DNA from 3 places in the Lysinibacillus sp. FSL R7-0073 genome. Region 1 is predicted to be linked to each of the others. Evidence: riboswitches for the same ligand, from Rfam matches in the RefSeq annotation. Region 1 holds a riboswitch; each other region holds the start of a gene.
The links. Region 1 has a riboswitch for S-adenosylmethionine ahead of metK (methionine adenosyltransferase). Riboswitches for the same ligand answer to the same signal wherever they lie in the genome.

Region 2: another riboswitch for S-adenosylmethionine. It lies ahead of MKY88_RS22470 (cyclase family protein); the one in region 1 lies ahead of metK (methionine adenosyltransferase).
Region 3: another riboswitch for S-adenosylmethionine. It lies ahead of metA (homoserine O-acetyltransferase MetA); the one in region 1 lies ahead of metK (methionine adenosyltransferase).

Annotation. Positions count from the first base shown of each region.
Region 1 covers NZ_JBBPAS010000001.1:3,680,902-3,691,545, reverse strand. The annotation lists gene MKY88_RS18425 (NUDIX domain-containing protein) at 1-153, shown strand, start outside; gene MKY88_RS18420 (alpha/beta hydrolase family protein) at 137-913, shown strand; gene MKY88_RS18415 (alpha/beta hydrolase) at 994-1,950, opposite strand; gene pckA (phosphoenolpyruvate carboxykinase (ATP)) at 2,038-3,624, opposite strand; SAM riboswitch class I at 4,017-4,135, shown strand; gene metK (methionine adenosyltransferase) at 4,419-5,615, shown strand; gene MKY88_RS18400 (gamma carbonic anhydrase) at 5,786-6,298, opposite strand; gene MKY88_RS18395 (alpha/beta hydrolase) at 6,432-7,238, shown strand; gene MKY88_RS18390 (alanine/glycine:cation symporter family protein) at 7,365-8,873, shown strand; gene MKY88_RS18385 (tRNA (mnm(5)s(2)U34)-methyltransferase) at 8,933-9,511, opposite strand; gene MKY88_RS18380 (TIGR01212 family radical SAM protein) at 9,508-10,464, opposite strand.
Region 2 covers NZ_JBBPAS010000001.1:4,468,072-4,478,715, reverse strand. The annotation lists gene MKY88_RS22505 (SMI1/KNR4 family protein) at 1-623, shown strand, start outside; gene MKY88_RS22500 (DUF4272 domain-containing protein) at 653-1,828, shown strand; gene MKY88_RS22495 (erythromycin esterase family protein) at 1,873-3,282, opposite strand; gene MKY88_RS22490 (hypothetical protein) at 3,449-3,802, opposite strand; gene MKY88_RS22485 (DUF2225 domain-containing protein) at 3,825-4,508, opposite strand; gene MKY88_RS22480 (Cof-type HAD-IIB family hydrolase) at 4,834-5,607, shown strand; gene MKY88_RS22475 (DedA family protein) at 5,696-6,292, shown strand; gene MKY88_RS22470 (cyclase family protein) at 6,321-7,058, opposite strand; SAM riboswitch class I at 7,147-7,253, opposite strand; gene MKY88_RS22465 (hypothetical protein) at 7,352-7,753, opposite strand; gene MKY88_RS22460 (AraC family transcriptional regulator) at 7,916-9,487, opposite strand; gene MKY88_RS22455 (ABC transporter substrate-binding protein) at 9,566-10,516, opposite strand.
Region 3 covers NZ_JBBPAS010000001.1:2,545,049-2,555,692, reverse strand. The annotation lists gene panF (sodium/pantothenate symporter) at 1-539, shown strand, start outside; gene MKY88_RS12610 (TSUP family transporter) at 584-1,354, opposite strand; gene MKY88_RS12605 (TrmB family transcriptional regulator) at 1,481-2,263, shown strand; gene MKY88_RS12600 (hypothetical protein) at 2,285-2,614, shown strand; gene MKY88_RS12595 (nucleotide excision repair endonuclease) at 2,701-3,072, opposite strand; SAM riboswitch class I at 3,275-3,384, shown strand; gene metA (homoserine O-acetyltransferase MetA) at 3,483-4,418, shown strand; gene MKY88_RS12585 (GerAB/ArcD/ProY family transporter) at 4,474-6,087, opposite strand; gene MKY88_RS12580 (hypothetical protein) at 6,121-6,354, opposite strand; gene MKY88_RS12575 (Ger(x)C family spore germination protein) at 6,359-7,558, opposite strand; gene MKY88_RS12570 (spore germination protein) at 7,586-9,130, opposite strand; gene MKY88_RS12565 (HesB/YadR/YfhF family protein) at 9,278-9,568, opposite strand; gene plsY (glycerol-3-phosphate 1-O-acyltransferase PlsY) at 9,588-10,190, opposite strand.

The sequences.
Region 1 (10,644 bases):
CAGGAGGACGTTGAATTTGATTTAGAAACATCCGGTATGCTGTGGTTATCTGATGAGAAATTTACCCAACATCCAAACTTGAGCTTTCATATGAAGGATGAGGGAATGAAGAGAATGCTGGAGGAGTTGAAACGACGTGACAAAAAATGGTGATATCGTTGAAAAGCGTGCCTATCCTTCACCCAATCCAGCAATACGGTTAACAGAAATCACTTATATGTCACAGGGCTTGCGAATAAAAGGACTTTTAGCAGAGCCGAAGATTGAGGGTACATATGATGGCTTTTTATATTTAAGAGGGGGTATGCAAAGCATAGGTATGGTAAGACCCTCACGTATTGCCCAATTTGCCGCTCAAGGCTTTATCGTCTTTGCACCATATTATCGTGGGAATAGAGGTGGTGAAGGTAAAGATGAATTTGCAGGGGCAGACCGTTATGATGCTGTTTATGCTGTCGATGTACTGAAGCAATTTTGCAATGATAATATACATGTTTTTGGCTTTTCGCGTGGTGGTATCATGGCTCTGTGGACAGCAATTTTACGAAGGGATATTACTTCTGTTGTTACATGGGCTGGGGTTTCTGATGCAACGGCCACTTACTGGGAACGTACTGATATGCGACGGATGATGAAACGCGTTATCGGAGGAACACCAAACCGTTTACCGGAGGCCTATGATGCTCGTACACCTTTGTTCGAAGTAGAGCATATAACAGCTCCAGTGTTAATTATTCATGGCTATCAGGATGAGAATGTGGATATAGAGCATGCTAGACAATTGGCATTTTTCTTAGAGGATGCAAATAAAACATACGAAACATGGTTTGACCTTCATTATGCACATCAATACCCGCCAGCTAAAAATCGTGAAACCGTACGTGCTCTTTGTGAATGGATGAAGCAGCACTAGAAAATGAAAAAATTAAAGCCCCTTCCTTAAATAGCTATCATCCGGAGATGAATAGGTATTCTAAAGGAAGGGGCACTTTATTATTTCATATAAGTTTCCAAGAAATGTTGAATCGTTTCCCAATAGAGCTCGCCAGCTACGCTTTCCGCCTCGCCATGACCAGCACCTTCAACAAGTAATTTTTGCTTCGGACCATTTGCTGCCTCATATACGTCATTCAACATGGTCGAAGGGACAAAAGTATCGTTGTCTCCATGAATAAACAGCATGGGGGTTTTCGATTTTGCTACTTGATCAACAGCACTAGCTTCTCCTAGAGTATAGCCTGCTTTTAGTTTAGTCACGACTGAAGAGAATTGCATAATTGGGAATGAAGGCAAGTGAAAGATTGCTTGTAATTGATAGGAAAATTCATCCCATACGGAAGAATAACCGCAATCCTCAATGATTGCCTTTACATGTGAGGGCAAATCCTCGCCTGAAGCCATCATCACAGTGGCGCCTCCCATCGAAACCCCAAATAGCACGATATCAGCATCTTCATTCACGTTTACAATGTTGTCAATCCACGAAACAACATCAAAACGATCATGCCATCCCATGCCGATATAATCACCTTCACTCTGACCATGTCCTCTTGCATCAGGAATGAGCACATGATAGCCCATATCGTAAAATTGTTTAGCATACTTAGTCATTTGTGTACCATCACTTGAATAGCCATGGAAGATAATTGCCCATTTGTCCGTGGGCTGGCTGTTTTGGATAGCGTATGCATGCAGATTAAGAGAATCAAAGGATTGAATTGACTTCTCCTCATAATGCTTGTTAAACCATTGCTCACGTTCCTCTTTCTCTTTAGCTTCATTTGAATTGCTATCGATTAAATTATGGGGGGCATCTAGAACAGCTGTCTTATCAGTATCCGGATTTAATGCCAGATTATAAAAGTAGTTGCCTGCAAAAAAACCAGCACCAATAAATAATGCCAATAATATAGTAATGATTGTTACTAGTAATTTGTATTTTCTTTTCATATGTATCTCCCTAAATTAGCTTCATTTATGTTTTATGGGAAAGAAAAAGAGAACGAATCATATCGTTCCCTTTTCTTGTTCTAGTCGTTATTTTAATGGGCCACCAAGTGTAGTGATGGCTTCAGAAACGTTTGCAAATTTCTTAAAGTTTTCATTAAATAAGCCTGCAAGTTCAGCAGCTTTTGCATCGTATGCAGCTTTATCTGCCCATGCTTCACGAGGATTTAACACTTGTGAAGGTACACCTTCAACGGCTGTTGGGATGTGTAAACCAAACACAGCATCTTGTGTCGTTTCAACATTTGTTAATTTACCATCGATAGCTGCGCGTACCATTGTACGTGTATAAGAAAGTTTCATACGGCTACCAGTACCATATTCGCCACCAGTCCAACCAGTGTTCACTAGGAATACTTGTGCGCCATGTTCGTCAATTTTTTGACCTAACATTTCTGCATAAACTGTTGCAGGAAGTGGAAGGAATGGAGAACCGAAGCAAGTAGAGAATACTGGTTCTGGCTCTGTTACACCACGTTCAGTTCCAGCAAGTTTTGAAGTGAAACCACTTAAGAAGTGATACATAGCTTGCTCTTTTGTTAATTTACTGATAGGAGGTAATACGCCAAACGCATCAGCTGTTAGGAAGATGATTGTTTTTGGATGACCTGCTACAGATGGATCAACAATGTTTTCGATGTATTGAATCGGATAAGCTACACGTGTATTTTCTGTTAATGAACCATCATCATAATCACAAATACGAGTTTCTGGATCAACAGCTACGTTTTCTAAAACAGAGCCGAAGCGGATTGCATTGTAGATTTCTGGTTCTTTTTCAGCAGAAAGGTTGATCGTTTTTGCATAGCAACCACCTTCAATATTGAATACACCATTATTAGACCAGCCGTGTTCATCGTCACCGATAAGCTTACGGTCTGGATCAGCGGATAATGTTGTTTTACCAGTACCAGATAGACCGAAGAATAATGCTACGTCGCCAGCTTCACCAACGTTTGCTGAACAGTGCATAGAAAGGATACCTTGTTGTGGTAATAAGTAGTTCATAATACCGAAAATAGATTTTTTCATTTCACCAGCATATTCAGTACCACCAATTAAGATAATTTTCTTTTCAAGTGATACAATGATGAATGTTTCAGAAGCAGTACCGTCAACCGCAGGATCTGCTTTAAAGTTAGGAGCTGAGATGACAGTGAAGTCTGCAACATGCGAAGCTAATTCGTCTTTAGTTGGACGGATAAATAATTGATGAGCGAAAAGGTTGTGCCAAGCGTATTCATTAATAACTTGGATGCTTAATTGTGAATCTTTGTCAGCACCAGCAAAGCCTTTGAATACAAATAATTCATCTTGTTCTTTTAAATATTTTATTACTTTTACATACAGGTTATCGAACACTTCAGAGGAAATTGGTTGATTGACTTTACCCCAGTCAATTTGATCTTTTGTGCTTTCTTCTTCTACTGTATATTTATCTTTAGGTGAACGACCAGTGTATTTGCCAGTTTCTGCACGAACTGCGCCATCTACTGTTAACATTGCCTCACCACGAGAAGTAGCTTTTTCTGCTAATTGTGGTACTGAAAGTTGAACGTTAATGTTACCGCCGCTTAATAATTCCTTCAGTTCGTTTGCAATTTCTACTGAATTCATCGATTAAATACCATCCTTTTTTATAGTATTCCCTTGATTTAGAGGGATTTTTTCTTAATTTCAAAAATAGTATAACACAATTGGTTAAATAATCTATACTAATTAAGAAATTATTTTAGAGTTTTTATTACTTTTCAATAAACTGACAAAAAATAATGTTTTTCGAGTAGAAAACATTCAATGCTACAGTAAATTGTCTAAAATTTGAGCCACACATATGTTACCACAAGATGCTAGGTATGTTGTAGGGATTAATTTTCTTCTGTTTACATCATCACCCAAGAATGAAAATTTTTATGGCGATTATTTGTTCCTTCCTTACTATACAGTAATACATAAGAAAATATTTGACAACGTTCTACCTTTTCAGTAACATGAAAATTGAACGGATACTCTTATCCCGAGCTGGTGGAGGGTCAGGCCCTGTGAAACCCGGCAACCTGCATGAATTATTTCACGACATGCGTTGGTGCCAACCTGATGCAAGGGAAAATCCCTTGAACGATAAGAGTGAAAGGTAACGAAGTCATTATTCCTTTCCTCATGTATAGTAACGTGAGTAAAGGATTTTTTTATTGTTAAAAATCAATGTAAAGGTAAGTATATGTAGTTCTTTCCTTATTATAATGACGGATCTTTCGAAATCCTCGTGTTAAAAGTAGCAGTTATTTTTTCACGTAAAGTGAAATGACAACAACAGCGGCTTGAGAGTTCAATCCTTAGGAGCGGACTTGACATGGGTAATGAGTACCGTATTCAAATACTTTTTGTAAGAGTAATAGGAGGAAAACTAAATGACAAAACGTCGACTGTTTACATCAGAAAGTGTAACAGAAGGGCATCCAGATAAAATTTGTGACCAGATTTCGGATGCCATTTTAGATGCTATTTTAGCAGAAGATCCAAATGCACGTGTAGCGTGTGAGACAACTGTAACAACAGGATTAGTATTAGTAGCAGGAGAAATTACTACTTCTACTTATGTAGATATCAAAGGTATTGTACGTGATACTGTTGCAGAAATCGGATATACACGTGGAAAATATGGCTTTGATGCTGAAAACTTAGCGGTACTTGTAGCAATTGGTGAGCAATCTCCAGATATTGCTCAAGGTGTTGACCAAGCTTTAGAGGCTCGTGAGGGTTCTATGACAGATGCAGATATTGAAGCAATTGGTGCAGGGGACCAAGGCTTAATGTTTGGCTATGCATGTAATGAAACACCTGAGCTAATGCCATTACCAATTAGCTTAGCTCATAAGTTAGCACGTCGTTTAACTGAAGTTCGTAAATCTGGTGAGCTAGCTTATTTACGCCCCGATGGTAAAACACAAGTAACAATTGAGTACGATGACAATAACGTACCTGTACGTGTCGATACAATTGTTATTTCAACACAGCATGATGAAGAAGCAACACTTGAACAAATTCAGGCTGATCTAAAACAACTTGTGATTGCTCCTGTGGTGCCAAGCGAATTATTAGATACAAACACAAAATACTTTATCAATCCGACTGGCCGTTTCGTCATTGGTGGGCCAAAAGGAGATGCTGGTTTAACGGGCCGTAAGATAATTGTTGATACATACGGTGGCTATGCACGACACGGTGGCGGTGCATTCTCAGGTAAGGATGCAACAAAAGTTGACCGTTCAGCTGCCTATGCGGCACGTTATGTAGCTAAAAATATTGTAGCAGCTGGTTTAGCAGAACGCGCTGAAGTACAACTGGCTTATGCAATTGGTGTGGCACAGCCTGTTTCCATTGCTGTTGATACATTTGGTACAGGAAAAGTGAAGGAAAGCGAAATCGTAGAATGGGTTCGTGAGCTATTTGATTTACGCCCAGCAGGTATTATTAAAATGCTTGATCTTCGTCGTCCAATTTATAAACAAACTGCAGCCTATGGTCACTTTGGTCGTACAGATTTAAATGTACCATGGGAACAAACTGATAAAGCTGACGCATTACGCGTAAAAGCACGTCTGTAAACTATTGTGCTAAAGTGCTGAAGTCGTTAGAAAATTATTCTAATGTATTATGAACAAAAGGGGCTTTTCTGCCCCTTTTGTTTTTTTGCAAAAATGCCTCGCCTTTATTCCTTGAAAATTGTCATGGAAAGCGGGGATTTTTTATAATGGATCAATTTCTTTATAAGCTTTTATTTTTGTAGAGATTTATAATACTGACCTTTTTCTGCGTATTCACGTACGATACGTTCCATATCCTCTTTATCCTCAGCGTTTAATTCTCGGACAACTTTCGCTGGACGACCTAATGCTAAGCTATTTGGAGGTATGACTTTACCAGGAGGCACGAGACTTCCGGCTCCAATAAATGCACCCTCTCCAATCTCTGCTCCGTCTAAAATAATGGAGCCCATACCGATTAAGGCATTTTTTCGAATGGTACAGCTATGTAAAGTTACTTGGTGGCCTACTGTTACCTCATCTTCAATAATGAGTGGAAACCTAGGACTTTGATGTAAGCAGCAAAGATCTTGGATACTTACCCGTTTACCAATAATTGTTGGGGAAACATCACCGCGGATCACGGTATTAAACCAAATAGTTGTTTCAGCTCCAATTGTTACGTCTCCAGTAACAGTTGCATAATCGGCAATAAAAACAGATGGATCGATCTTTGGTGTTTTATCTTTAAATGGATAAATCATGAGAATCGCCTCTTTCTTTCTGTAGATATAGTATTATCGTATCAAATACACAACTTTAAGGAAATATAAAATTAAAATGTGCTGTTATTTCGATATAATCAAAGTGTAATTATTTTTTAGGAGGACTATGTGAATGTGGAAATGGGAAGCTGATGGACAAGCAAAGGCTGTGATTGCTATTCTTCATGGTGCTTATGAAAACCACCGTTGGTATGCATGGCTTATAGAAAAATTAAGAATGGAAGGCTTCCACATAGTCATGGGGGATCTACCGAATCATGGCATCAATGCAAGATTTGCGCGTGTCCATGATGAGGACTTCAAATTGTACAATAAATATACAAGAAATCTCATTGAGAATGCCTTTTCATATAATTTACCAACCTTTGTAATAGGGCATGGACTAGGTGCTACTTTAGTTCTTCATACCATGCAAAAGAAAAAGTATGAGTGTGCAGGTATTATTTTGACATCACCCTGGCTGCATTTGAAGCTTTTACCAGGTAAATTATCAAATGCTTTAACGAGTTTGAGTGCATTAACAGCAAATGTTAAATTGACTCATGACCTGACATTTGAGACATTAACGCGCAGTGTTGAGGGTAGAGAGGAAATGAAGGATGATATACCATTTATGTCTGTTGTTTCAGTCAAATGGTATCGTGAGCTTCAACAGATGATGAAAAATTTAGTTATGCTACCTAAGCATGAATTTCCTAATATGCCTATGTTAATTATGACAGCTGAAAAAGATAAAATTACGGAAACTCGACAAATGCGCAATTGGCTTCATGAACAAGAGCTAACGGAGTTTCAATTTAAAGAATGGGCAAATTGTTATCATAATTTATTTCATGAAGTAGAGCGTGAAGAGATTTTTATGTATATTCGAGATTTTATCAATAATGCTCTTAGACGGATTGGATATATAATAAAATAGTTTCGAAAACTTCCAAATAATAGGATACTTACTTAATTATTGTTACTTGAATATAATGTTGTAATTTTCTGAAAAGTGTAATAATATAGTGACTTAAAGTAAGGTAATTCAAATTGGAGGGGTAAGATGGATGTAGTTGTTGGTAAATTGAATGACATATTATGGGGACCTTGGTTTATTTATGGTATCTTGTTGATTGGGCTTTTTTTCTCAATCATTACAAGATTCCTGCAAGTAAGGCTTATTAAAGATATGTTTGTATTAATGTTTAAAGGGGAGAAATCAGAAAAGGGGATTTCCTCCTTCCAAGCAATGTCTATCGCACTATCAGGTCGTGTAGGTACAGGGAATATTGCCGGTACTGCAACAGCTATTGGGATGGGTGGACCTGGTGCTGTCTTTTGGATGTGGGCAATTGCTTTTATTGGTGCGGCTACCGCATATGTAGAGTCAACATTAGCGCAAATTTATAAAGAAGAGAAAGATACTGAATATCGTGGTGGACCGGCCTATTACATAGAAAAAGGGATGGGTCAAAAATGGTTTGCAGTGATTTTCGCTGTAGCTGCTTTGATTGCTATGTTAATACTTATGCCTGGTGTGCAATCTAATGCCATTGCGGGAGCTGTTGTAAACGCTTTCGGTATTGAAACTTGGATTACAGGACTAATTATTGTTGTTTTACTTGGTGCTATCATTATTGGAGGCGTTAAATCGATTGCCAACGCTGCACAGGTAATTGTACCGTTCATGGCAATAGCCTATATTATTATGGCTATTATTATAATCGCTATGAATATTTCAGAGGTACCGTCTGTCTTCGCTTTAATTTTCTCAAGTGCATTTGGGGCACAAGAAATATTTGGAGGTATTATTGGCTCCGCAATTGCTTGGGGTGTGAAACGAGGAATCTATTCAAATGAGGCTGGTCAAGGGACTGGGGCGCATCCTGCTGCCGCAGCAGAAGTATCCCACCCTGCTAAACAAGGGATTGTCCAAGCAGCGTCTGTATACATTGATACATTATTAATTTGTTCAGCTACAGCCTTTATGATTTTATTTACAGGTATGTATAATGTACAAGATGAAAAGGCAGCCGAAGGAACAGATCCATTTATCCATGTTGGGGAATTCAATAAAGGTGGTTTAACGGGTGATGAGCAAATGACATTTGCTAAAAGTATTCAGGAAGGTGCTGCGTATACGCAATATGCAGTTGAATCATCCTTACCTGGACTTGGTGCACCGTTTGTAGCTATCGCACTATTCTTCTTTGCCTTTACAACAATTATGGCTTATTACTATATCGCTGAAACAAATGTGGCGTATTTATTTAGAGGTAGTACCGAAAAGGTCTTCATCTGGATTGCGAAAATAGCGATTTTAGTTGCAGCATTCTATGGTACAATCCGTACGTCTGGACTTGCTTGGGCAATGGGGGATGTAGGCCTTGGTCTGATGGTATGGATTAACGTTCTAGCCATTTTAATTATTATGAAACCGGCTATTGTTGCTTTAAAAGATTACGAGAAACAGAAAAAAGAAGGAAAAGACCCTGTCTTTGATCCTCGTAAACTAGGCATTAAAGGTGCAGATTTTTGGATAGACTATAATGAAAAACGTAAAAATAAATAGGTAAAGAGAAAGGCTAACTAATAGTTCCTACTATACTATTAGTTAGCCTTTTAAATTGTCTATAAATTAGGATAATCCTTCATCTTTTCTAGCGCAATGACGAATGGAGGATCATTTTGCTGATTGAGAAATTCGTATTTTAAAACATGGACATATTTTTGTGGAAGTTGGCTGACTAAGCCTATTACAGTATCTCGCTCTTCTTTGCCACCAGGGTGACCGTGATAAATAACAAGAATGATTAAACCGCCAACCTTTAAAAGCTTAAGTAAGTCTTCAATAGCTTGAATCGTTGTAGTAGGCTTGGTAATAATATCATGATTGCCACCCGGCAAATAGCCGAGATTAAAGATGGCTGCGGCTACTGGCTTGTGTACGAAATTGGCTACTTCTTCATGCCCTTTATTTAAAACAAGGGCGCGATGTTCTAAACCATGGTCTAGTAGACGATGTAGTGTTGCGTCCACTGCTTCTTTTTGTACATCAAAAGCATAAACTTGTCCTTCATCTCCGACTAGCTGTGCTAAAAACAGCGTATCGTGGCCATTTCCAGCAGTGGCATCAACAACTGTATCTCCTTCTTTCACACTATCTTTTAATAGCTGTTGAGCATATTGTAAAACTCGTTGTAGTTTCATTTAGCAACCTCAGCCTTATAAAATTTCCCCTGCCAACTACCACGGCGCTCCAATTCGGCATCGATGCCATTTAATACTTCCCATTTATTAACGCTCCACATTGGACCAATCATTAAATCTATAGGTCCATCACCTGTAATGCGATGAATGACCATATCAGGTGGTAAAATTTCTAGCTGATCAGCGACTAGTTTTGTATAAACATCCTGATCTAAAAACTCAAGCATCCCTTTTTCATATTGCTTCACCATGGGTGTCCCTTTTAATAAATGAAGTAAGTGGATTTTAATACCTTGGACATCTAACTTTGCCACTTCTCGTGCAGTTTCCATCATCATGTCATAATCTTCAAGTGGTAGACCATTTATAATATGTGAGCAAACACGAATACCATGCTTCCGAAGTTTTTCAACGCCCTCCACATAGGTTGCATAATCATGTGCACGATTAATGAGATTGGCAGTTTTTTCATGAACGGTTTGAAGACCAAGCTCAATCCATAAATACGTACGCTCGTTTAATTCTGCTAAATATTCTACAACATCATCTGGTAAACAATCAGGTCGAGTAGCGATAGAAAGACCTATAACACCTTCCTGCGCTAAAGCAGCTTCGAATTTTTCCTTTAAAACTGGGAGCGGAGCATGTGTATTCGTATAGGCCTGAAAATAGGCCATATACTTGCCATCTTTCCATTTTTGGTGCATTTTGTCTCGGATTTCAGCGAATTGAATATCAATCGGATCAACCTTGTTGCCTGCAAAATCACCTGAGCCTGCAGCGCTGCAAAATGTACAGCCGCCAAAGGCAACCGTACCATCACGGTTTGGACAATCAAAGCCAGCATCTAATGCTACTTTAAATACTTTATGACCAAATTGATCGCGTAAATAGCGATTCCATGTATAGTATCTTTTCCCTTCAGAAGGAAAAGGAAAATTTATTTCTGTCATTTATTTCACTCCTCTAACGACTTATTTTATCATGAGCATCTCGTTCCGTCATGGGGTAAGGATTTATCATGAAAGATGATGCTCTAATTTTCGCTTGTATCTAGTTAATTATAGCTATTTATAGCATTTAATAAATTGTAAAAAGGGTAAAATTATTTTCCTTGTACTTTTAAGTATTTC
Region 2 (10,644 bases), 790 kb from region 1:
GGGATACTAGGGTTCGAGAAGCATTTACACGGTTAAATACTGGGGAAGTGTTTGCCGCACTTCAAAATCAAATTGAACAATCACGGCGTTTAGCAGATAAAGAAGTATGGTGCAAAGTGCTAGTAGAGGTTTGTGCAACAGAGGCACGTCATTGGGTGATGACACTTTGGGAAGACCAAAATGATTTGCCTAATAGTATTAGAGATTATTTAACCGCCTACTGTCTACCAGAAGAAGTGGGGTTATCACTTGTTCTTCAAGATATTGAAAAAAGGAGAATTGAATCTTATACAGCTTTACATCGACTACGTGATTTTCATAACCCAAGAACAATAGCATGGATGAAACGTTATGTTTCTTTTCCGATAGAGGGGTGGGATACGCTTTTAGTAGAATCACAGCCGAGTGCAGAAACTTTATTTGAGTGGTTGAATGGTAGGGAAGTAGAGCGTCAAATAGCAATACGAGCCGTATGCCAAATGTTGCAGCAAGGAATTAAACCGACAACTTCAGTGGATATGGAGAAATGGCTGTCATTGCTTACGTTTTGGAAGGACAATGAAGTACTACGAAAACATAAACAATTTTTTAGCCAAGCTCTAGAGGGCATTGAACTTTGGTGAAATCTAATAATTGTAAGGGGGAGAAATAATTGAACAATTTCACTATATTCGCTTCTATGAATAATACAAAAGAAATCGAATGTAAGATTTTCGATGTTTTTAGTAAAGGTTTTGCTATTGAAAAAAATGAAGATAACTATCTTATAAAATCCAAAGCATTATTTAACAAATATAAATTGATGGTTAGGGTGATGTCTGAAGATACAAACTCAGAATACTTTGTGAATAATATCCCTGGAATGATGAGCTATTACAACAGTATTCCATTTGAAGATAACCATTTAAAAGAATTAGTTTTAACGCAAATTTCTGTGTTAAATACAGTAATTGCGATCGAATGTGAAAAAGAAATAAAGGATGAACAAATGCAGTTATGTTTGAGCCTGCTATTAACCATTGGAGGAATTGGATTTTTACCAAATGGTACCTTGTTAGACAAAGAAGGTGCAGTCATTGTTTATCCTGATGGGCAATCAGGGCCATCCAACTTTAGGCCTTATGCTTGTACACAGAAGGTGAGGGGACAAGAGGCGACATCGGAAGAAGGTCATCAAAGAAAGAATAAAACGATAGCGTATTTAAAAGAAAACGGTATTCCATACACAGATTCACTCCCGCAACTTCCGCCAATTGGAGCTTGTCAGCTTAAAGCCAAAGAGGATATTGCTAGGAGAGCTGTAGCTTTACTAATTGTTATTCAATTTGCTTGTGATGTGGCACAAGGAGAAAATGTTGAAGAATCAAGAGATTTCTTCATCAATATGTTGCATAAATATGAAGTGGAGGCAAATCTAACGGACAATGAAAGGGCCTTTTTATATGATCAACAACCAAATGCACAAGAAGCCATTAATATTTCATGGCAATATGAAGCTTATTGGATACTGATTTGGGTACTGGGATTTGTTAAAGAGCTTGATTTTCCTGATGAAGTATGTGATTGTGAGTACGCTATTCAAGTTATTTCTAACTGCGAAACGTTTGAGCAATTTTATCTTCAAATTATGATGCGTAGTCAGAAAGAAATAATGGATGAAGCCGACAAGATATTCAGATTACACTGGGCGTGCGTAGATAGTCGTATACAAGAACGACCGGCTCCTGTTGGAATGAATGAAAGTATTGTTATGGAAAGACGTAGAGCCTTATTCTGGTTGATCGGTCATCAAAACGAAGAGTGGGAAACGATATCAATGGATACTTAGAAAGTAATAGCAAACTAGGATACTAGTTTGCTATATTATAAAAGTTATTTTACATATGTTGGTTTATTCACCTTATCAATTAAAAGAATACCATCATATTGATCACGTGGAACAAGGCTTTCTTGTATAACTCCCCAGCTATAGGATAAGCGAGGTTCAAACATCCATGAATTACCACGTTCATTTTGACGACTACGTAAATCAATGAATGTGTAAGGTTTGTTGGCTGAAGATACAATATCTTCGATAGATCCTTTTATAGGTGGTAAAACGGCCATCGTCTCACCCATATTATTGGCAGTTTCTCCGCTTGTCATATATAGACCTAATACATAGCTATATTTTTTGTAGATATCTGGTAAACGTTCACCCATTAATTTAACTGGATATGGGGAGCCCATTACGTCCGATTGTGCCTTACGAACATGGTCATTATGCGCCCAAACGATAAACTTTTCTGTTGGATAAACTTCTTCAGCTAACCAAAGTAAGTTCTCCATCATCGCCTGATCGCGCCACTCCATTGTTTTTAAAAATGATTCATATATATTTTGCTCCATTTCGATATTGGACTGAATTGTTAGCTCTACATATTCGTCTGCCAAACGGATACGGTCTGCTAAAGTGCGCTCCATCAGTTTTACTATTTGAAGTTCATTCGGATAAGCCTTTTGAAGCTCTTTTTCTTTCATCTGAACTTGAGATTTTACTTGTTTATACACGTTGATAATAGCTGTTTTTTCTTTCTGGTAGCCTTTTAGATCTTTGCTAGAGCTCCACTCTGTGAGTTGCTTCTCGGAATCACTGAATTGCTGAGCCAATTGAGGATTTTGCAACCAATCCCCATTCGTAAATGCTCCTTGCTGTTGAATATCAAAGCCTGCAAGAACAAGAGGTTTTTCTGTAGCTTGACTTGTTTTTGCGTATTCAAATAGAGGTAACGTTTCTTTTGTCCACCATACTCCAAAAATAGCATCCTTCATTGTTTGTAGAGCAGCTTGTTTATCGATTTTTCCTTGGGCATTCATGACATCGCCCAGACCACTTTCAAAGGCTAGAACATTGTAGCCCATTTCCTGATGCAAAAATTGTATTAAACGTGTTTTAGCTAGATTAAATTGTGCGACACCATGAGAGCTTTCTCCTAAAAAGACAATGCGTTTATCGTGTAATAAGGGTTTTAGCATTTCTAAATCCTCAAATTTACTAGATGGGATTTTCTGCGCACTAATTGCTTCAGGTTGGATGGAAGACAGGCTATACGCATGATCGTTCGCCCATTTCTTCCAATCCTGTAATGTCTCATTAGAAGTCCTAGCCTGTTGCACCATGCCATAGTTTTCCTGTTCTTTTATTGCAGGGACAGCCGCTAAGGCACTAGTTATGCCACTGAATGCTATTAAACTTGTTAGTGCCATACTTATAATAACTTTACGTTTCCTATATATCTTCATTAAAAATCAGCCCTTTTCTTTATGTTGATATTTAGTATAGGGGGCAAAGTTTAAAGCATAGGGGGAGTTTGTTTAAATTTTGTTTAAATTTGGAATGGTTGTAAAAAAAGAAAGCATCTCCATTTGTAAGGGTAAGGGAAGAAGTACAAACGGAGATGCTCAGTAGCTATTTATAATGATACGTACTAGCTCTAACATGGTTACGTTGAATCTGGTTGAACCACGCACGATCCTTTTCCTCTTGTTTTAGGGTACCAATAATGGAGGAGGAGCAGCTCACACAAAGTTTTGCTTGTGTTATTTGTCCACATCTTTCACAAGGTGCACCCAAATTAGGGAAAATTGAATTTTTTAACTTTCCAGCTTTGACCCATTTATACAGTAGCTCAGATGATACACCTGTCAAAGTCACAACCTCTTCGTTTGTTAAATAACGATTATTTTTTCTTAATAAAAAATGATGTAGCTCTGAAAAAATATCCTCTTCTCTCACATCTATCTTTTTTTGAAATAGCAACATAACTAATCCTCTCTTCGTCACATCAATTCATGCTTTCATTAACGGTTATAGGTTGTTCATCATATTTATAATTTTCCCAACGATTACGTGCTTGCTTTCGATATTTTGGCGAGACATTCTTATCGGCAATTAATCTTGAAAATCCTTTTTTAGCTTCTGTCATATCACCAAGTCGGAGGCTTAGCTCGGCATGTAAAAATTGAATTCGCTCTCCACCTTCCTGGTTAGATGCAAATGATTTACTGTAAAAATCTCTAGCGGCAAAAAGGTAGCGTTTTTCAGATTCTTCGTCCTTTTTTAAACGATATAACCAGGCAATTTTTAAAGCAAAATTAGCCATCAAAAGCGATTCTTCCATTGATGCGCGAGATACTAGGTAGGCCAGCTTAAAGCTTATAATGGCATCATCGATTGTACGTTCCTGACAGATATTCATAGGTTTCTGTAGCTCTTTAATGTATAGTTCATCTATGAGCTGCATGAAAGGTCCGTATGTCCGCGTCATGGATTTATGGAAAGCAAACCCACAATGTGGGCACACAGCAACTTCATACAGCAAAGGGTTTAGGCCATCATAGACGGGCATGAAATCTGTTTGTTCCTCGATAATTTTATATCGATTTGGGCGTACTTTATACGTTGTAAAATGCTTTTTGCAAAATTTACAATCTACGCTACTTTCATAGTAGTAGATGTTAAATGCCATAAGAATCAACTCCTTTGCATGCTCTAGAATTATTATTTCTTTTGTTCTATTTATACGCAATCGATAATCGTTCAATGTATTTAATTCATTATCTATCATTTTAACAATTCTGTGTTCTTTGGTATACTCCTTTAGAATTATTAAAATAAAAATAATTCTTACATTTTTAGTTAAATATCATTAGAAATAAGCATGTAATAGTATTTATCGGTGTACTTAAAGTAAGTTATATAGTTCGAGTGGATTTTGTCGAATTATATACAATTTATTTTATAGACAATTCGAATTGTATAGTTCAAAAGTTTGGTGTGAAAGGGTGGAGGAAATGACATATAAAATAGTATTTTTTGATGTGGACGGTACTCTGATCAATTATGAGAATGGCGCTGTGGAAGAAAGTACAAGGCAGGCCATTCACCAACTACAGGATAAAGGGATTCATCTAGTGGCTGCGACAGGAAGGCCGTTATCCATGTGTGATGAGCTGAAAAGTTTGGGGATTGAAACCTTTATTACAGCAAATGGAGCATATGTAAAGCACAAGGATGTTGTCATACATAAAATTCCGATTGATAAGGGCATTGTTCAAAATGTTCAAGCTTTTGCACAGCAACAACAGCATTCCTTAACATTTTTTACCGAACAACTTACGATGAATGCTATACAAAATCCATTAGCCTTAAGCGCGATGCAAGAGACATTGTCTTTACATGATTTTCCCGTTAAAAATGACAGCATTATCGATGAAGAGGTTTTTCTTATGTGTCTCTATGCGGATGAACAGGCTGGAAAAAGATTAGCTTGTCAATTTTCGAATATATTACAGCAACGATGGCATCCTTATATTGTGAATGTCTTACAGCATGATGTGTCCAAATCGATAGCTGTAAAGGCTGTACTAGATTATTTTGAGATTAATTCTAAGGATGCAATTGCTTTTGGAGATGGAGAGAATGATATAGATATGCTAGAGCAGGTTGGCCTCGGGGTTGCCATGGGAAATGGTAGCCAAGCTCTAAAAAATGTTGCAGATTTTGTTACAAAGAAATCCATTGAAGGTGGCATAGATTTTGCTTTACGTCAGCTACACATTATTTAACGATATATAAGGTAGTAAATTGGATGCTTGAGAAACTCTTTGGATGATAGTTATGAATGTATAGAACAATGTGTTAGGTGGTTGGATAATGGCACAGCATGTGCAATCTCTAATTGAACATTACGGGTATTTTGGCATCATTGTGATCCTAATTGGAGGCATTGTTGGGTTGCCACTTCCTGATGAAGTATTTTTAACATATGTAGGCTATAGTGTTTATCGAGAAAGTCTTGAACATATCCCAGCGTTAGTAAGCGCTCTGATTGGCGCAATGGGAGGTATTACTTTAAGCTACTATATCGGCCGCCGATTTGGTTTACCGCTCTTGCAGAAATATGGGCCAAAGATTCATATAACTGAGCAAAAAATTGATTTTACTAAAAAAATGTTTAAGAAAGTGGGCCCTTTTTTATTAATCGTTGGCTATTTTATTCCAGGTGTACGCCATCTGACAGCCTACATTGCGGCTATTAATAATTATCCATATAAGAAATTCGCTTTCTTTGCTTATACAGGAGCATTTATATGGACTTTCACATTTATAACATTAGGAAAAGTATTGGGGGAGAAGTGGCGTTTCGTTGGCTACTATTTGTCCCATTACAGTATTTATGTCATCTTATTGTTTGTCCTTGTCATGTTAATGGTTTATTATCTATTAAAAAAAAGAAACGTACAAAAGTAAAGTCGGTATGATTCATACCGACTTTTTGTTATGGCAAAATGGCAAATGATCGTACGGGGAATCCAGATGCTTTTTCAGGCTTAGGTACAATATTAAAAATAATAGCCCCTTTTGGAGGAAGCTTGTCCAAATTAGTCATAAGCTCAATTTGATAAGTGTCTTGATCAAGGACAAAATATTCTCCATCCAATTTGCCGCTTTGACGGAAATCAGTAGCAGAATCGGTATCAAAAGTTTCGTGACCGATTGCACTTACTTTACGTTCCTTAAATAAAAATTGTAATGCCTCCAAGCCCCAACCCGGAATATGATTATGGCCATCCACATCTTTATTACTGAAGGCTTCTTTATCGGGCCAACGCTTACTCCAATCTGTTCGCAGTGCCACAAAAGTACCTTCTTCTATTTGTCCATATTGTGCCTCGAATTCTAGAATATCTTGTACACTGAGTGTAAAGTCATGATTACTAGTAGCCTCTTGTGATTTATTAATAACGATAAGCGGGAGAACGAGCTCCTTAAGCTCTAGTTCATCTAGAAAACGAGTATCTCTTACAAAGTGAATAGGTGGGTCAATGTGTGTTCCATATTGTCCGGGGAAAGTAAACTGCTGTGCGAAAAACCCATCATCATGAGAGAATAATGTTTCAAATTTAGCATCTTCAAACATGAAAAAATGAGGTGAATGTGGGCCGAAGGTATGTGTCAAATCGACCCATTGTTTTGATTTTAGTAAGTGCAATGCTTGTAAAAGTTCGTTAGACATTTAATTTCCTGCTTTCTAAAAGTAATGGTAAATAAAAAAGAGTCCTCTATAGAAGAGGACTCCCGGAATCAAACATGGGTAGTTCGTCTTCTCATCTTTCAGGCTTAGATTTTGCCAGAAGGAATTAGCACCATACTGATTGAGCTGGTTGCTGAGACTTCATCGGGCCGATCCCTCCGTCTCTCTTGATAAGAAATAGAATATAAGAATTTTCAGAAATAATATTACGAATACTTTAGCATATATTTTTATAGTTTACAACTTTGATAGGATTACAGGGTTAAAAATTTTATTTACCAATTCAAAATTAACGTTACTCTACAGCAACCACTATCCATGAGCTGTATTCTAAAATTGTCTGGTGTATAGTTGGTTTCGAATTTTGTAGTGATGCCTGTGGATGTAATCAATTTTTCGACCTCTGTTTTATTTGAAAGTTGTGCAGCATTTTTTAAATCATGCGCAAATTGTTGAGAACTATCAATTTTATCCGTAAGTAATTGCGCTTGCTGCATAATCGCCTTTATCCGCGTAGCTGAAGATATTAGTTTTTGTGTATCTACAGGGGGAAAGGGACTATTACTGGTCGGCATTGCTAAATGTTGAGAAAAAGGTCTAGCTGCAAGGTGATGGGCTGTCGACGGTATTGGGTAATGGTAGGGGTGAACAAAATACGGATAAGGATTATAATACAATTCAGTTCCTCCTATCCAAAAGCTGATATCTTATCTTATGTAGCATGATCTTTTTAGGTGTTTGGATAAAAATATTCCTGTACAGGAGTGTAAAATATAATATGTTAAATGACATGCTAAACAAACAAAAAAGGAAACCATGGCGTGCTTCCTTTTTGTACTTTAACCAAGAACATTTAATACATCATCTATTTTTTTGCTATGTGATAGGATTCCATAATTCATCCACGTTAAAAAGTCGACCTCATAAACACAGCTAGTCTTAACTGCACTTAGGTTTTTCCACATAGAAGATTTTAAAATAGTACGCTCTTCATGTTCATAAAAGGAGTGCTGCTTGTCGAAGGTGATAAATAAATGATCAGCGTCTAGTTGTAGCAGCTGATCTAATGTCAGGTGAGCTTTACGCTGATTAAGCGGTATTTTCCATACTAATGGATGAGGCGTTAAGCCTAAGTCACGGTATAGGATTGGCCCTGTATAACCGCATTCAGGGCCGGCATACAGCGTAATGCCAATGGCTGAAATGCGAAGAAATGCCACTCTTTGCCCGTAAACGGATTTACCGAGAATTCGTCGGGCCTTCTGTACCTTATCCTCATATTCCGTGATAATATCTTGCATCATAGCGGTTTTCCCTGTTAAATCAGCAATTTTAAATAGGGTCGATTGCCAATCCTCCCCAGGGTGGTTTAGGTGACAGATTGGGGCCAGCTTATTTAAATGCAGACAAGTTTCCCAACGCTCTATACCAGCATCTAACATAATTAAAGTTGGTTTATAGTGAAAGAGGCGATCCACTTCTCCGTACTGTACATCAATATCGGGCACATCCTGCAAACCTAAATAGTCTTGTTTTCCCCACTTGGAATGACTGAATTGAGCAATGGGTGTAATACCTAAAGCTACAAAGAAGTCCTCTAAGAACGGTGCGAATACACGTACATTATTGCTCTGACTTCGTCGGTATTGTCCTGGGGAAATTCCTACATGCTCTTTAAAACGACGATTGAAATAATATTCGTTATTAAAGCCAATGGACTGACTAATTTCAAATACACGATCATTAGTTGTCATTAATAACTGTTTGGCTTTTTCAATACGTATACTATTTAAATAATGAAGAGGAATCTGCCCCGTAATATCTTTAAAAATACGAGAGTAACTCCATCTTGGAACATCTGCCAGCTCTGATAACTGTTCAACAGTCCAATCTCTTCCAAAGTGTTTGTGCAAATATTGGATAGATTGCTCTACAGATTGACGATCATTTTGTAGAATAGGCTTCGATTGGTTTTGTTCAAAAATAAATAGCATCATTTCTTGGAAACGAACATGCTGCTCAAAAATAGTGTGTTCATCCTTTGCTTGACGACACCGATAAATAGCCTCTAATAGTCTATTGCATTGAGAAAAGGGAAGAAGTCGTAGTTCTCTAACACTTGTAAAGAGACTAAGAGGAGCATGGGATTCACTAAGATAGATCGTGTTAAATGTCAATTGGTATAAACAGAGAGGCTCATCAGCAGTGTGAATTTCGACATGGCTATTAGGTGGAATAACCACACATTTTTCTTTCATAAGGTGGATAGTTTCATGATTTGTCTTAAGTGTTCCGTTACCACTAATAAGGATGAAAAGCGAATAGTATGTATTGCTATATGGCTGCATATCCACTGAAAGAATAGTATATGAAATAGATTGTAAATGATAGATTTGTGTTAAATTACCCATTGTCCACGCACTCCTAAGTAAAGTTTAAATTTGGAAAACAACACAAAGAAAGCCCCATGAAGAGCTTTCTTTTGTAAATTATTTCACAAACCATTTCTCAAGATCATCATATTTTAGTAGGTTTGCAGTAATGGCACCAGACTGCCAATAAGTTCGATCAGCAATATAAACTTGTCCATTTTTTACAGCAGGAACTGCTTTCCAAAGTGTACTATCTAACCATTTAATCGCCTCTTGATTTTCTTCAGTTTCCCAAGTGCCATTTGAAGGGAAGAGTATAATATGATCAGCATCTAATTCTGGAATAGCTTCTTCAGACAAGACCTCTTGGAACTCTGTCATATCACGAGCTAATGGATGTGGAGTTAAACCAGCTTCCGTATAAATGTAGCCCGTGTAACGATTCTTCATTCCGAATAATGCCAATGTTTTATCGGCAACATTTAAACGAACAACGGCAACAGTTTCGTCACCAACTGATTCATCTAACTTAGCTTTTAAATTAGTAACACGTTCCTCATATTTATCAACGATTTCATTTGCTTTCTCAGGGATATTTAAAACATCAGCTATCGTTTTCACAATCTCACGTGGATCTTGTAGTATTTCTTCTTTTAAGCGATAAGTAGGCGCAATCTTAGAATATTCTTCATACTTTGCCTTATCTGCCGCACCATCTACAATGATTAAATCCGGCTTAGCTTGAAGTAACGTTTCCATACTACCTGTAACGTCAAATTCAGGTACGTCTAAGCCTAAATAATCTTGTTTACCCCAGGATGGGTGATACCATTGCACAACGGGTTTGACATCTAAGGCAGTTAAATAATCTTCCATATAGATGGCTGCTACTCGCTGTGGATTTGTTGGAATTGTTACTTCACCAAACCCATCCTCTACAACTCGTGTATCTTCTTTTGTTGGATTCTCACTCTCGGAATTTGTTTGTGCTTCATTTGAACCACAGGCACTTAAAACGAACATCAGTACAAGGAAAAGTACAAATGTAAAATATCGACTGATACGCATGTTAATTCACTCCTATAAATTTACTAAAACAGATTGAATGTTATCTTAATTTAGAATGATAATCATTCTCGTTTGATTCAAATAAATTATAGGATACAACATAAAAACAAACAATACATATTTTCTAC
Region 3 (10,644 bases), 1.1 Mb from region 1:
ATATTGGTGATAAAGTCATGCCACTATTAACATTAAAGGTACTGCCGCCTTTTTTAGCAGGGATTGTCTTAGCAGCACCAATGGCCGCTACCATGTCTACTGTCAATGCACTGCTCATGCTAGTAAGCTCTACAGTTGTCAAAGACATCTATTTAAATTACATGAAGCCACAGGCAAGTGATGCTGAAATTAAGCGTGCCAGTTTTATTGTGACAACGGTCATTGGCTTAGCAGTTGTCATCTTTGCACTCCATCCACCTGATTTATTAGTGTGGTTAAATTTATTTGCATTTGGTGGACTTGAGGCAGTCTTTATTTGGACGGTAGTACTCGGATTATACTGGAGGAAAGCAAACAAATATGGCGCCATTTCGTCAATGATTTCAGGTATGTCTTTGTATATTTTCATCGACCGGTTCTATCCGACCGCTTTCGGTATGCATACCGTTACGATTCCTATTGTAGCTTCCTTCATTATTTTTGTAATCGTAAGTCTTGCTACTAGTCATAAATTTAAGGACGAGCACTTCCTCATATAATGTCAAACAACGCCGCAGATTTTCGACTGTGGCGTTGTTTTTATTTAATGAATCATATAATCGTAGGCATTTTTTGCAAGGAGCGTCATCGTCACAATGATAAAAAGCGTACGGACAAAGCCGCTTCCTTTTTGAATGGCCATACGAGAGCCAAGCATAGCCCCTCCAATTTGAGCTACCCCCATGACTAAACCATATACATAATGGATTTGACCTAAGTATGCAAACATACAAACACCTGCCACATTACTTGCTAGATTTAAAAATTTCGCATTTCCTGCCGCTTTTAAAAAATCAAAGCCAACAAGCAAGAAGCTAAAGATTAAAAAAGAGCCCGTTCCAGGACCAAGAAACCCATCATAAAACCCAATAGCAAATAATAGCATCATAAATAAAAATAAGTGGGTTTTAGATAGATTTTTTACCGTTGAAACAGCACCCCAATCCTTTTTAAAGATCGTATAAATCCCAACAGCTGCCAGCATGATAAGCATTAATGGTTTTAATAGGGCTGGGTTAATTAAATGAACAGTCCATGCCCCACATAATGATCCAATGAAGGCGAGAGGGAAATATTTCAGGACAGATCGAATTTCAAGCTGACCAGAACGGTAAAAAGAAATGGACGAAGTGAGTGAGCCCATCGCGCCTGCTAATTTATTGGTTGCTACAGCAGCGGCGGGATTTAAGCCAACAAACAATAAGGCTGGTAAGGAAATTAAACCGCCACCTCCAACTACTGAATCTATAAATGCCGCCAGAAATCCAAAGGAAATTAATAGTATTAAAATATGTACATCCACATCGAAAACCATGTTTACACCTCTTCTTAATTAGTTACTACTGAAATAGTAACTAATTTATTCGGTGCTGTAAAGTCTAATTTTTTCATTGGCAAATGTTCACAACAGTAGCCTATAATAAAAATATGGAGGGATGATATGAATGAATTAATCGCCCAATTAAAAGAACTGGGATTGACAGAATATGAGGCAAAGGCCTATACAGCGCTCGTACAAAATAGTCATGTCAGTGCCTACCAAGTTAGCAAAAACTCTGGAATTCCAAGAGCTAGAATCTATGACATATTAAATGGTCTTGTTGAGAAGGGATTCGTTTTGAAAGAGGAAACGGCGGATCAAACGACGTATTCTTCCATTCCTGTCGAGATGTTTTTGCAGCAAATTCAACAGCGCTGGCAATCGAATTTTACGTCGATTAGTGATCAATTAGAAAAATTAGAAACGAAAGAACAAGAAGCGGAACCTAAAGTGTTAATGCTAAAAGGGAAGCAGACGATCCTCAATTATTGTCAAACCTTATTAAAAAAAGCAGAGACAAAAGTTATCCTATCGATGTGGGAGGATATGTACGATGCCTTACGCGAGGATATCGAAGAGGTATCACAGCATTTGGAGGTGCATGGCATTACCTTATATGTCGGAGAACATCTGGCATCTATCGATCAGCACAGAGCCACTCACTATACGAGAAAGACTTCTACACCTCATTGGTTTATTTTATCGGTTGATGGACAAGAAATGATTTATGGTCACTCGCCGTCGAACCAGGAAACAGCTTTTATAACGAATGATCCAGTGCATATTTATTTATTAGAGGATTATATTTGGCATGATGTTCTTATCAATCGACTAGTGAAGCGTGATGATAAAGAGCTTGAGGACTGGATTGCTAAAGAACGTAAAGCATTTTTCTTAGAGTAGCTATAAGGGAAGGGGAGCATCTTGAAAAAATGGATGTTGCCAGTATTATTTTGTTTATTTTTAATTGGCGGATGTGATTCTGCACCGCTGCCGGTTTCTCCTAAGATTCAGGAGTTAACAATCGTTCCTGACCATATCCAACAACATATTATAGCTAAAGACAGAATTCAGTTATTGTATGAAGATAACGTGACGTACTATCTTGTCATGTTTTCGAAAGGAAATGTGCTAGCAAGCGCGGCAGCAAATGAAGATCGGTTAGTCATTCATTTCAAGGAAGGAAGCGAGCAAAAGAAAGAAGCTCAACCGTATGTCTATGCTATCAACAAAAGCCCGGAGCTTATATATTAACGGAAAAAGCATGCCGATAGATCGTATTACCATGATGTAATAAAAAACCGAAATCTCTAAAAAAGAGATTTCGGTTTTTATTGATATTAATAAAATACTTTATCTACATTGTATTTGGAGCGGAACGTATTAATCGCATACGTTTCATAAATTTCACGTTCCATAGGATCTTCTACTTCATAGACTTCAATTTTGAAGACCTCGTCACGATAGTTTTTCATCGGAGATACATTGTCTTCAAAATGTTTTTTAATGCGTTGGCGAATTTTACGTGCTTTGCCGACAAACAATAGCTCATTCTTTTCATTATAGAATAAGAAAATGCCGCCTTTATCACGTGTGATTTTGTGGAAGTCGATGAAACCAAAGTATGGTGTAATTGGGACATCACCTGGTTTTACATCTTGTTCGCGTTGGCGAATGACTACATCTGGTTTTGGAAATTCAATATTAATCAAAGTATTCACGTTCCTCTCTATTACTAAAGATATATGGTAACATAATAGCGGCATGTTTACCATAAAATTTCATGTGGAATAACCATATACAGCAAGCTTAGTGTTTAACAAATGAATGGAGAACATGCATAGGAATAACAAAATATTCTATGAATTATTGATATTCTAACTAGTCCATGTTACAATTCAAGATAATTAAATAATCTTATCAAGAGAAGCAGAGGGATTTGGCCCGATGACGCTTCAGCAACCTCTAACAAGTGTTAGAAAGGTGCTAATTCCAGCAAAGGTTTTTCCTTTGAGAGATAAGAGTGAACGTGAAAAAAATCCTTCTCATTCTATCTCATATGGAATGTGGAGGATTTTTTAATTTTTAGAAAAAGGAGCAAAAAAAGAGAGGGGAACGCCAGATGCCAATTAATATTCCGAAAAATTTACCTGCTGGAGAACATTTACGTGAGGAAAAAATCTTCGTAATGGAAGAGGACCGTGCGAGAACACAGCAAATACGTCCATTAAATATATTAATCTTAAATTTGATGCCCGAAAAAGAAAAAACTGAGCTACAATTACTACGATTACTGGGAAATACACCCTTACAGGTGAATATTACTTTTTTAAACACGGCTACTCATGAATCTAAAAATGTGAGTAAATCTCATTTACAATTATTCTACACAACGTTTAACCAAATTCGTCATCGACGCTATGATGGTATGATTATTACTGGCGCACCAGTAGAAAAAATGCCGTTTGAAGAGGTTAACTATTGGCAGGAAATTTCTGAAATTATGGATTGGTCTAAAAAGAATGTGACATCTGTGCTACATATATGTTGGGGGGCACAGGCTGCGTTATATCATCATTATGGGATTGGAAAGGTCGAGCTTTCTGCCAAATGCTCCGGCGTTTATTCTCATGTGATTACTGATTTAACAGTGGATTTAGTACGAGGCTTTAGTGATTTATTTACAGCCCCTCATTCTCGCTATACATCTGTCTCAATTGACGAGGTTCGCAATCACCCAGAGTTACGCTTATTATCCTATTCAGAGGATGCGGGTGTATTTATCGTGCAATCTAAAGATAATAAAAACATTATGATTACAGGTCATTTAGAATATGATGCGACAACATTAGCCGATGAATACAGTCGCGATGTTGCCAAAGGCATCCATATAGACGTTCCAGTAAACTACTTCCCAAATGATGATCCGGCAAAGGCACCGATGAATACATGGCGTGCCCATACGCATTTATTGTTCTCCAACTGGTTGAACTACTACGTATACCAAGAGACACCATATGAATGGGATTTTGTGGACGAAATTGAATATCATATTTAAATAACAATGGAAAAGTCTAATTTCTTCTCTAAGCAGCTGAAGGAATTAGACTTTGTTATTCTAGATTTTTCTTGTCAGAACTCGTTTTATCTGGTGTCGCCTGATCGTCCTGTTTGGATGTAGCGTTGCCAGCTTCAGACTGAATCACTTGGTTGGAATTCGTCGTAGCAGATTTATCTTGATTGTTTTGAGTAGAAACTGGATTATCTGTTTTTTCCTGATCATCCTGAGTGCTATCTGTATTAGCATTGTTAGTCTGATTATCTTGATTGAAGTCCACAGTCGCAGCTTTCGCCTGATTATCCTGATTGGAATCGGTATTAACAGCTTTCGTCTGATTATCCTGATTGGAATCCATATTATCCGGTTTCGCCTGATTGCCTTGATTGGAATCTAAATTATCCGGTTTCGTCTGATTATCCTGATTGGAATCTAAATTATCCGGTTTCGTCTGATTATCCTGATTGGAATCCATATTATCCGATTTCGCCTGATTATCTTGATTGGAATTTGTATTAACAGGTTTACCCTGATTCCCTTGATTAGAATCCGCATTACCCATTTCAGCCGAATTCTCTTGTGATTTCCGATTACGTATAACGGCTACAATGAGTAGCAGGATAGGTAATAAAATGGTGAAAACAAATGAATAAATGGGCCAAATTTCATTATTATAATTGTCGGAATGGACGATGTCAGGGTGAAGAATTTGCGAAAGTCCGATCATAATGATACCCATAGGTAAGATAAGTGGGCGATGATCCTTCAGTTTCATAATTTGTGCAATCCCCACAACCGTCGTATAAAAGTACATAAATGTTCGAATAAAAATAGAGGCAATCCACATAAAAGCCATGATGATTTCAATACGCTGTAAAAAGTTGCCGATAGAGATTCTCTGTGCTAAAGCATAGCTAGGAAAAGTTCGGTAAGCCGTATTGGCTGCCCCTAATACTAGTATGGAAAGGGTAATCAATGTTACTAAAACAAATCCACCGAGAATAGTGCCTATGTAAAATCCTTTCTTTGAGGATTGCTGGACATTGACACTGGCAGGGTAAATCATTAATAACATAACGAGCGAAAAAGAAAAGACACTCATAAAGCGAAAAATACTATAGAACATGGATGTTTTGGATGCTTCCATAATCGGTTGTATATTTTCGAACTTAATTTGTGGAGTAATACAAACAATAAAGAAAATAAAAATTAAGATAAACATAGGGAAAAGAATTTCTGCTGAGCGAGCAAAGGTCTCTAACCCTAAATAGGCAGCATACATAATAATAATGCTAAACAACAAGGCGAATGCCAGCGTGGGTGTCTCCGGCATTACCTCTGTTTTCATAAAAATGCCAATAAAGTATAATAGTTCTCCTCCGGAAAATAGGGTAAGAGAAAGAAAACCAATCACTGTAATTTTTCCAAGAAAGCCCCCGAGAATTTTTTCATTTGCCTCAATAAAGTTCAGTGTTGGTGTTTGGTTGCCAAGCGTCAAAAATAATTTCACCACTAGTAAACTAAGGACAACGCCAATACTTGCAGCAATCCATGCATCTTGCATACTGGAGCTTGCAATAGTTGAAGGGATAATTAAAATGGCTGTACCGATAGAAAGGAGGCACGTAATGATTGTAAATTGTCTTGAACTAATGACTTCTTTTTCCATATAACTATCCTCCAATACATGTCGATGTGTCTACTATTTTGTGAGTGAAACGATAAAATCCTTAATGGGTGTAAAAATGAACGTTATAAAATCTAAAGGGCTTGGGATATTTAATTTGAGGGCAATGCCCATATTAAGCGCTGTCCCAATTAGTAATAGAATAGAAAAAACAAGGATGGTCTTGGTGTCCTTTTGTTTTTTGAGCTTTGGGATAACTAGTAATGCAATAATGACCGAAATGATGAAAACAGCTACCGCTAGTAACATGCCACTATTCCTCCTTTGGCTTTTTTAATAATGAATTTTGCATTGTGCCTAAACCTTGTGTCGTCACTTTTACATGAACATGGACAGGAAGATCAGGAAAGATACTTGGCCAATCATTTTTGATTTTTTTCCACTGTTTTGCATCTGCACGATGGAGGGCATCACCATAGCCTAAAACATCCACTTGGTATTGCTGCTGAATTTTTTCTAAAGTTTTTTCAATACGTTCATCGATACCCTGTGCAGTTTTTTTATTGATATAATCCATCGTTTTATTTTTTGTCAGATTGATATCACATTCGACCTCTCCTACATTTTGTTCCACATTTATTTGGACATCAATTTGTGGTTTCCCATTTTTAAATGACCCCTTTACTGTCGTGGAGGATTTTGTAATCTCAGTCGAGAGTGTACCTTGTTTTGGACAGGTGACAATTTCAATCGTACTTTGTATTTTGTCACTGAGGAAACTAATGCTTTTACTTTCTCCCTCTGAAAGTAAACCAATGTATTTATCTCCTTTAAAGACGGCCAATCCTGCATATTTTAACAGCACAGGTGTTTTAACACGTTGGACGTTTGTTTGATCGGCACCTAATCGTTTGTCCCCATGAATTTCAATCGCAGAAATCAAAGCTCCATTATCCTTTTCACTGAGCCTTGTGACTAATTCGTCTATATTAATAGCAATTGTAGAGCCCCAAACTTTTTCAGAAACATTGAGGGAATTTAAGATTTTATTAGCAGGCACTTTTTCAATAGGTGTGAGCACATTTAACACTTCCTTAGCCGTAGCCTCGTGAGACATAATAACATCGAAATCTTTTCTAAACTCATGATCTCGTGCAATCAAATCCAATGAATCACTAATCCCTTCTTTGGCGAGGTCTTCACCTAAGACAACTACCTGTAGATGGGCAAAATATGGTTTCCGTGCAGCAAGGGTCGCCATTTTGCGGATGGCCTCAAAAATTGTTTCCCCTCTCGAATGATAGCTGATAACAGGGGAGCGCTGAGTGGAAGCTTGTCGCATGGAAACCTCACTAGGATCAACTATTTGAACGGTAATCTCATACTCATCATCTACTTTGTCTATACCAAGCGCTACAACAATGGCTAATTCATTTAATTCACGCTTACTCCAGCAACCACTTAACAGTAAAGTGAGGATGCATAGTAAGCAAATTGCTTTTACTTTTGCCATATTTCATTCCTCATTTGTTCAGTAGTTTTATTTCCGGCCTGTTCTTGGGACATATTTATGCCCTCTAACAACATTTTTCTGATTCACTAAACGTGGACGTGTTAGTAAGCGTCTACGAGGGAGCAATAAAAAAGCATCCTTTTGATCCTGGATAATGAATGGGGCGAACGGGCTTAAATACGGTACACCAAATGAACGAATGCTGCATAAATGAAGAATAATGACAATAATGCCAAACATAACTCCAAAAAGGCCAAACATAGCGGCTAAAATCATTAATGGAAAGCGCAGTACACGAATCGTATTCGACAATCCATAAGCAGGGAATAAAAAACTACAAATGGCTGTTAATGCCACTATAATAACCATAACCGCCGAGACAACACCGGCATCTACCGCTGCCTGGCCAATTACCAACGTACCCACGATGGACACCGCTGGACCGATTGTTCGCGGCATTCGAAGCCCTGCCTCTCGTAGTATCTCAAAGGCAAGCTCCATAATAAGTGCTTCCACTACGGCAGGGAAGGGCACGCCTTCTCGTTGTGAGGCAATACTAATTAGCATGGCCGTCGGTAGCATTTCTTGATGAAACGTCGTAATCGCAACATAGAGAGATGGTGCTACCAATGCCAAACTAATACCAAAGAAACGTAAGATACGAATGAGGGAACTAATCATCCAATGTTGGTAATAGTCTTCTGCTGATTGCAAAAAGGAAGTAAATAATGCAGGCACCACTAAGACAAAGGGTGTTCCATCTACCAAAATCGCTATTTTGCCATCTAATAATTCGCCAGCAATAACATCAGGACGTTCGGAATTGTATACGGTTGGAAACATGGTATTTTTAGAATCTTGAATAAAATCCTCAATATACCCACTTTCTAAAATGCCATCGATATTAATGCGATCTAACCGCGCTAACACCTCCGCAACAATTTTGTCACTGGCGATACCATTTATATACATCACAGCGACATCTGTTTGTGTCACTTCACCGATGACTCGAGACTTAATCCAAAGATTTGGACTTTTTATTTTGCGCCGAATGAGCGCGGTATTCGTACGCAAAGTTTCAGTAAAGGACTCTCGAGGTCCCCTAATAACGGATTCAGTTGAAGGCTCTGTAACAGCTCTATCTTTTGCGCTTTTCGTGCTTGTTACGATACCTTCCGCAAAGCCGTCTAATAAAATGACGGTTTCACCATTAAGGATGGCATAATACAGTGATGTGAAATTTTCGATATTCATCACATCACCAACAGTTAAATAGGAACTTCGCACATATTGATTAATGGTAGTAATTTCAATTTCTTGTTCTTCCTCAATATTCGCCATTAATTTATCAATTACAGAATCCGAAATCATTGTTTTATCAGATAAGCCGTCAATGGAAATAATGGCGAGCCGATGGGGTTCATCTTCACCAATCGTAATTTCTCGAATAATGATGTCATTGCTATGACCAAGAGTGTTTTGAATGACTTTTATATTTTTGGCAAGGGAAGTATTGAGTAAATCGTCCGTTGTAAGGGATGGGGAGGGATCGATCTTGTTTGATATGGACATGCGTTTTCCTCCTCAAATGAATGTTCATTATTTATAGAATGGACAACTTTGTGCGGAGATAAACGAAAAAAGGAATGAAATTCTAGCGACTATTTTTCAAATAAAAAAACAGTATTTCCTTTCAGAGACTGAAAGGAAAATACTGCTTTATGTACGATACTCGTATTGTAATTCATCTAAACTAGCATCCACGTCCACATGTAGATTGTGATCGTTAAAGAACCATAAATCTTTTTCATCGATGTAATAGGTTACGCCATCAATGACTGCTTCTGCTCCAATGGCGATGGGCTCTTCTCGCGTCATGCCTAGTGAAAAGCCTTCGTGAAAAGGACTTGAGCCACCATAGCGTGCATAAAAGCGAATAGTATCGCCTGGTTCTACTTCCATCTCATGTTTGAACCATTGTAGGGCTTCATCTGTCAGTGCAATTTTCATAGCGAATGCTCCTCTCTTCTTACAGCCATTTTACCTTTGGCTCGGTACCATTTTTAATCCGTGCAATATTGGCACGATGACGATAAATAATAAAAGTAAATAAAAAGGCTACCAAGATGCTTAATGCAAAGTCACCTGTAACAAAATAATAAACGATTGAATAGATAAGTGCTACTAAAGCGGCTATCATAGATGTTAAGCTGACGATTTTTGTGATTTTTAATGTCACAAGAAAGGCAATTAGAAGTAAGACAAACAATGGCCATGAATAGCCTAATAAAACACCTGCTGATGTGGCAACGGCTTTTCCACCACGGAAATTAGCGAAGATCGGAAACATATGACCGATCACAGCAACAAGACCTAGGATTAAGGAATGGATAGAACTGTCTGAGAATATTGGTAGTGCAACTAGTAAGACAGCGGAAGTCCCTTTTAGAACATCCATCACAGTTACAACAATACCTGCTTTTTTTCCTAACGTTCGGAACGTATTAGTTGCTCCTAGATTACCGCTTCCGTGTTCTCGAATATCGGTATTATAAAAAATTTTACCTATCCATAGCCCTGAAGGTATAGAGCCGATTAGATAAGCACATAAAATAATAAGTCCATTGATCATAGTTGGACTCCTTTCATTCATAGTCCATCACTTGGTACTAATAGTTTGTAACAAGTATTTTACACTTTTTCTTGCTAATCTACAATGTTATGAAGGAGATTTCGTCAGGAGTCTTGAATTCAATACAAAAGAAACTAAAGTAAGTTGGAGGTAGGCTTTTAGACATGATTGATGACGGAACGAAAAAATTCTTTATTAAAATATAGGCAAAATGGCAATTTTGTCAATCGTTCATTCCTTTGGTAGAATAGAAGTCTAACTTTATTCATTTACATGACGATGACGCAGCAAACATTAACTATACTGCAACTAAATAAGCTACGATGCGTCAGGTGTTTACGGATACTAGTGGTAGTCTGCCTTGCTTAAATTCCAATTTTAAGCAACTGTTGAAGATGTTTACTATTGAAATGTTTATTAAAACTGTGAGCAATTTTTAAAAATTTAATTGGAC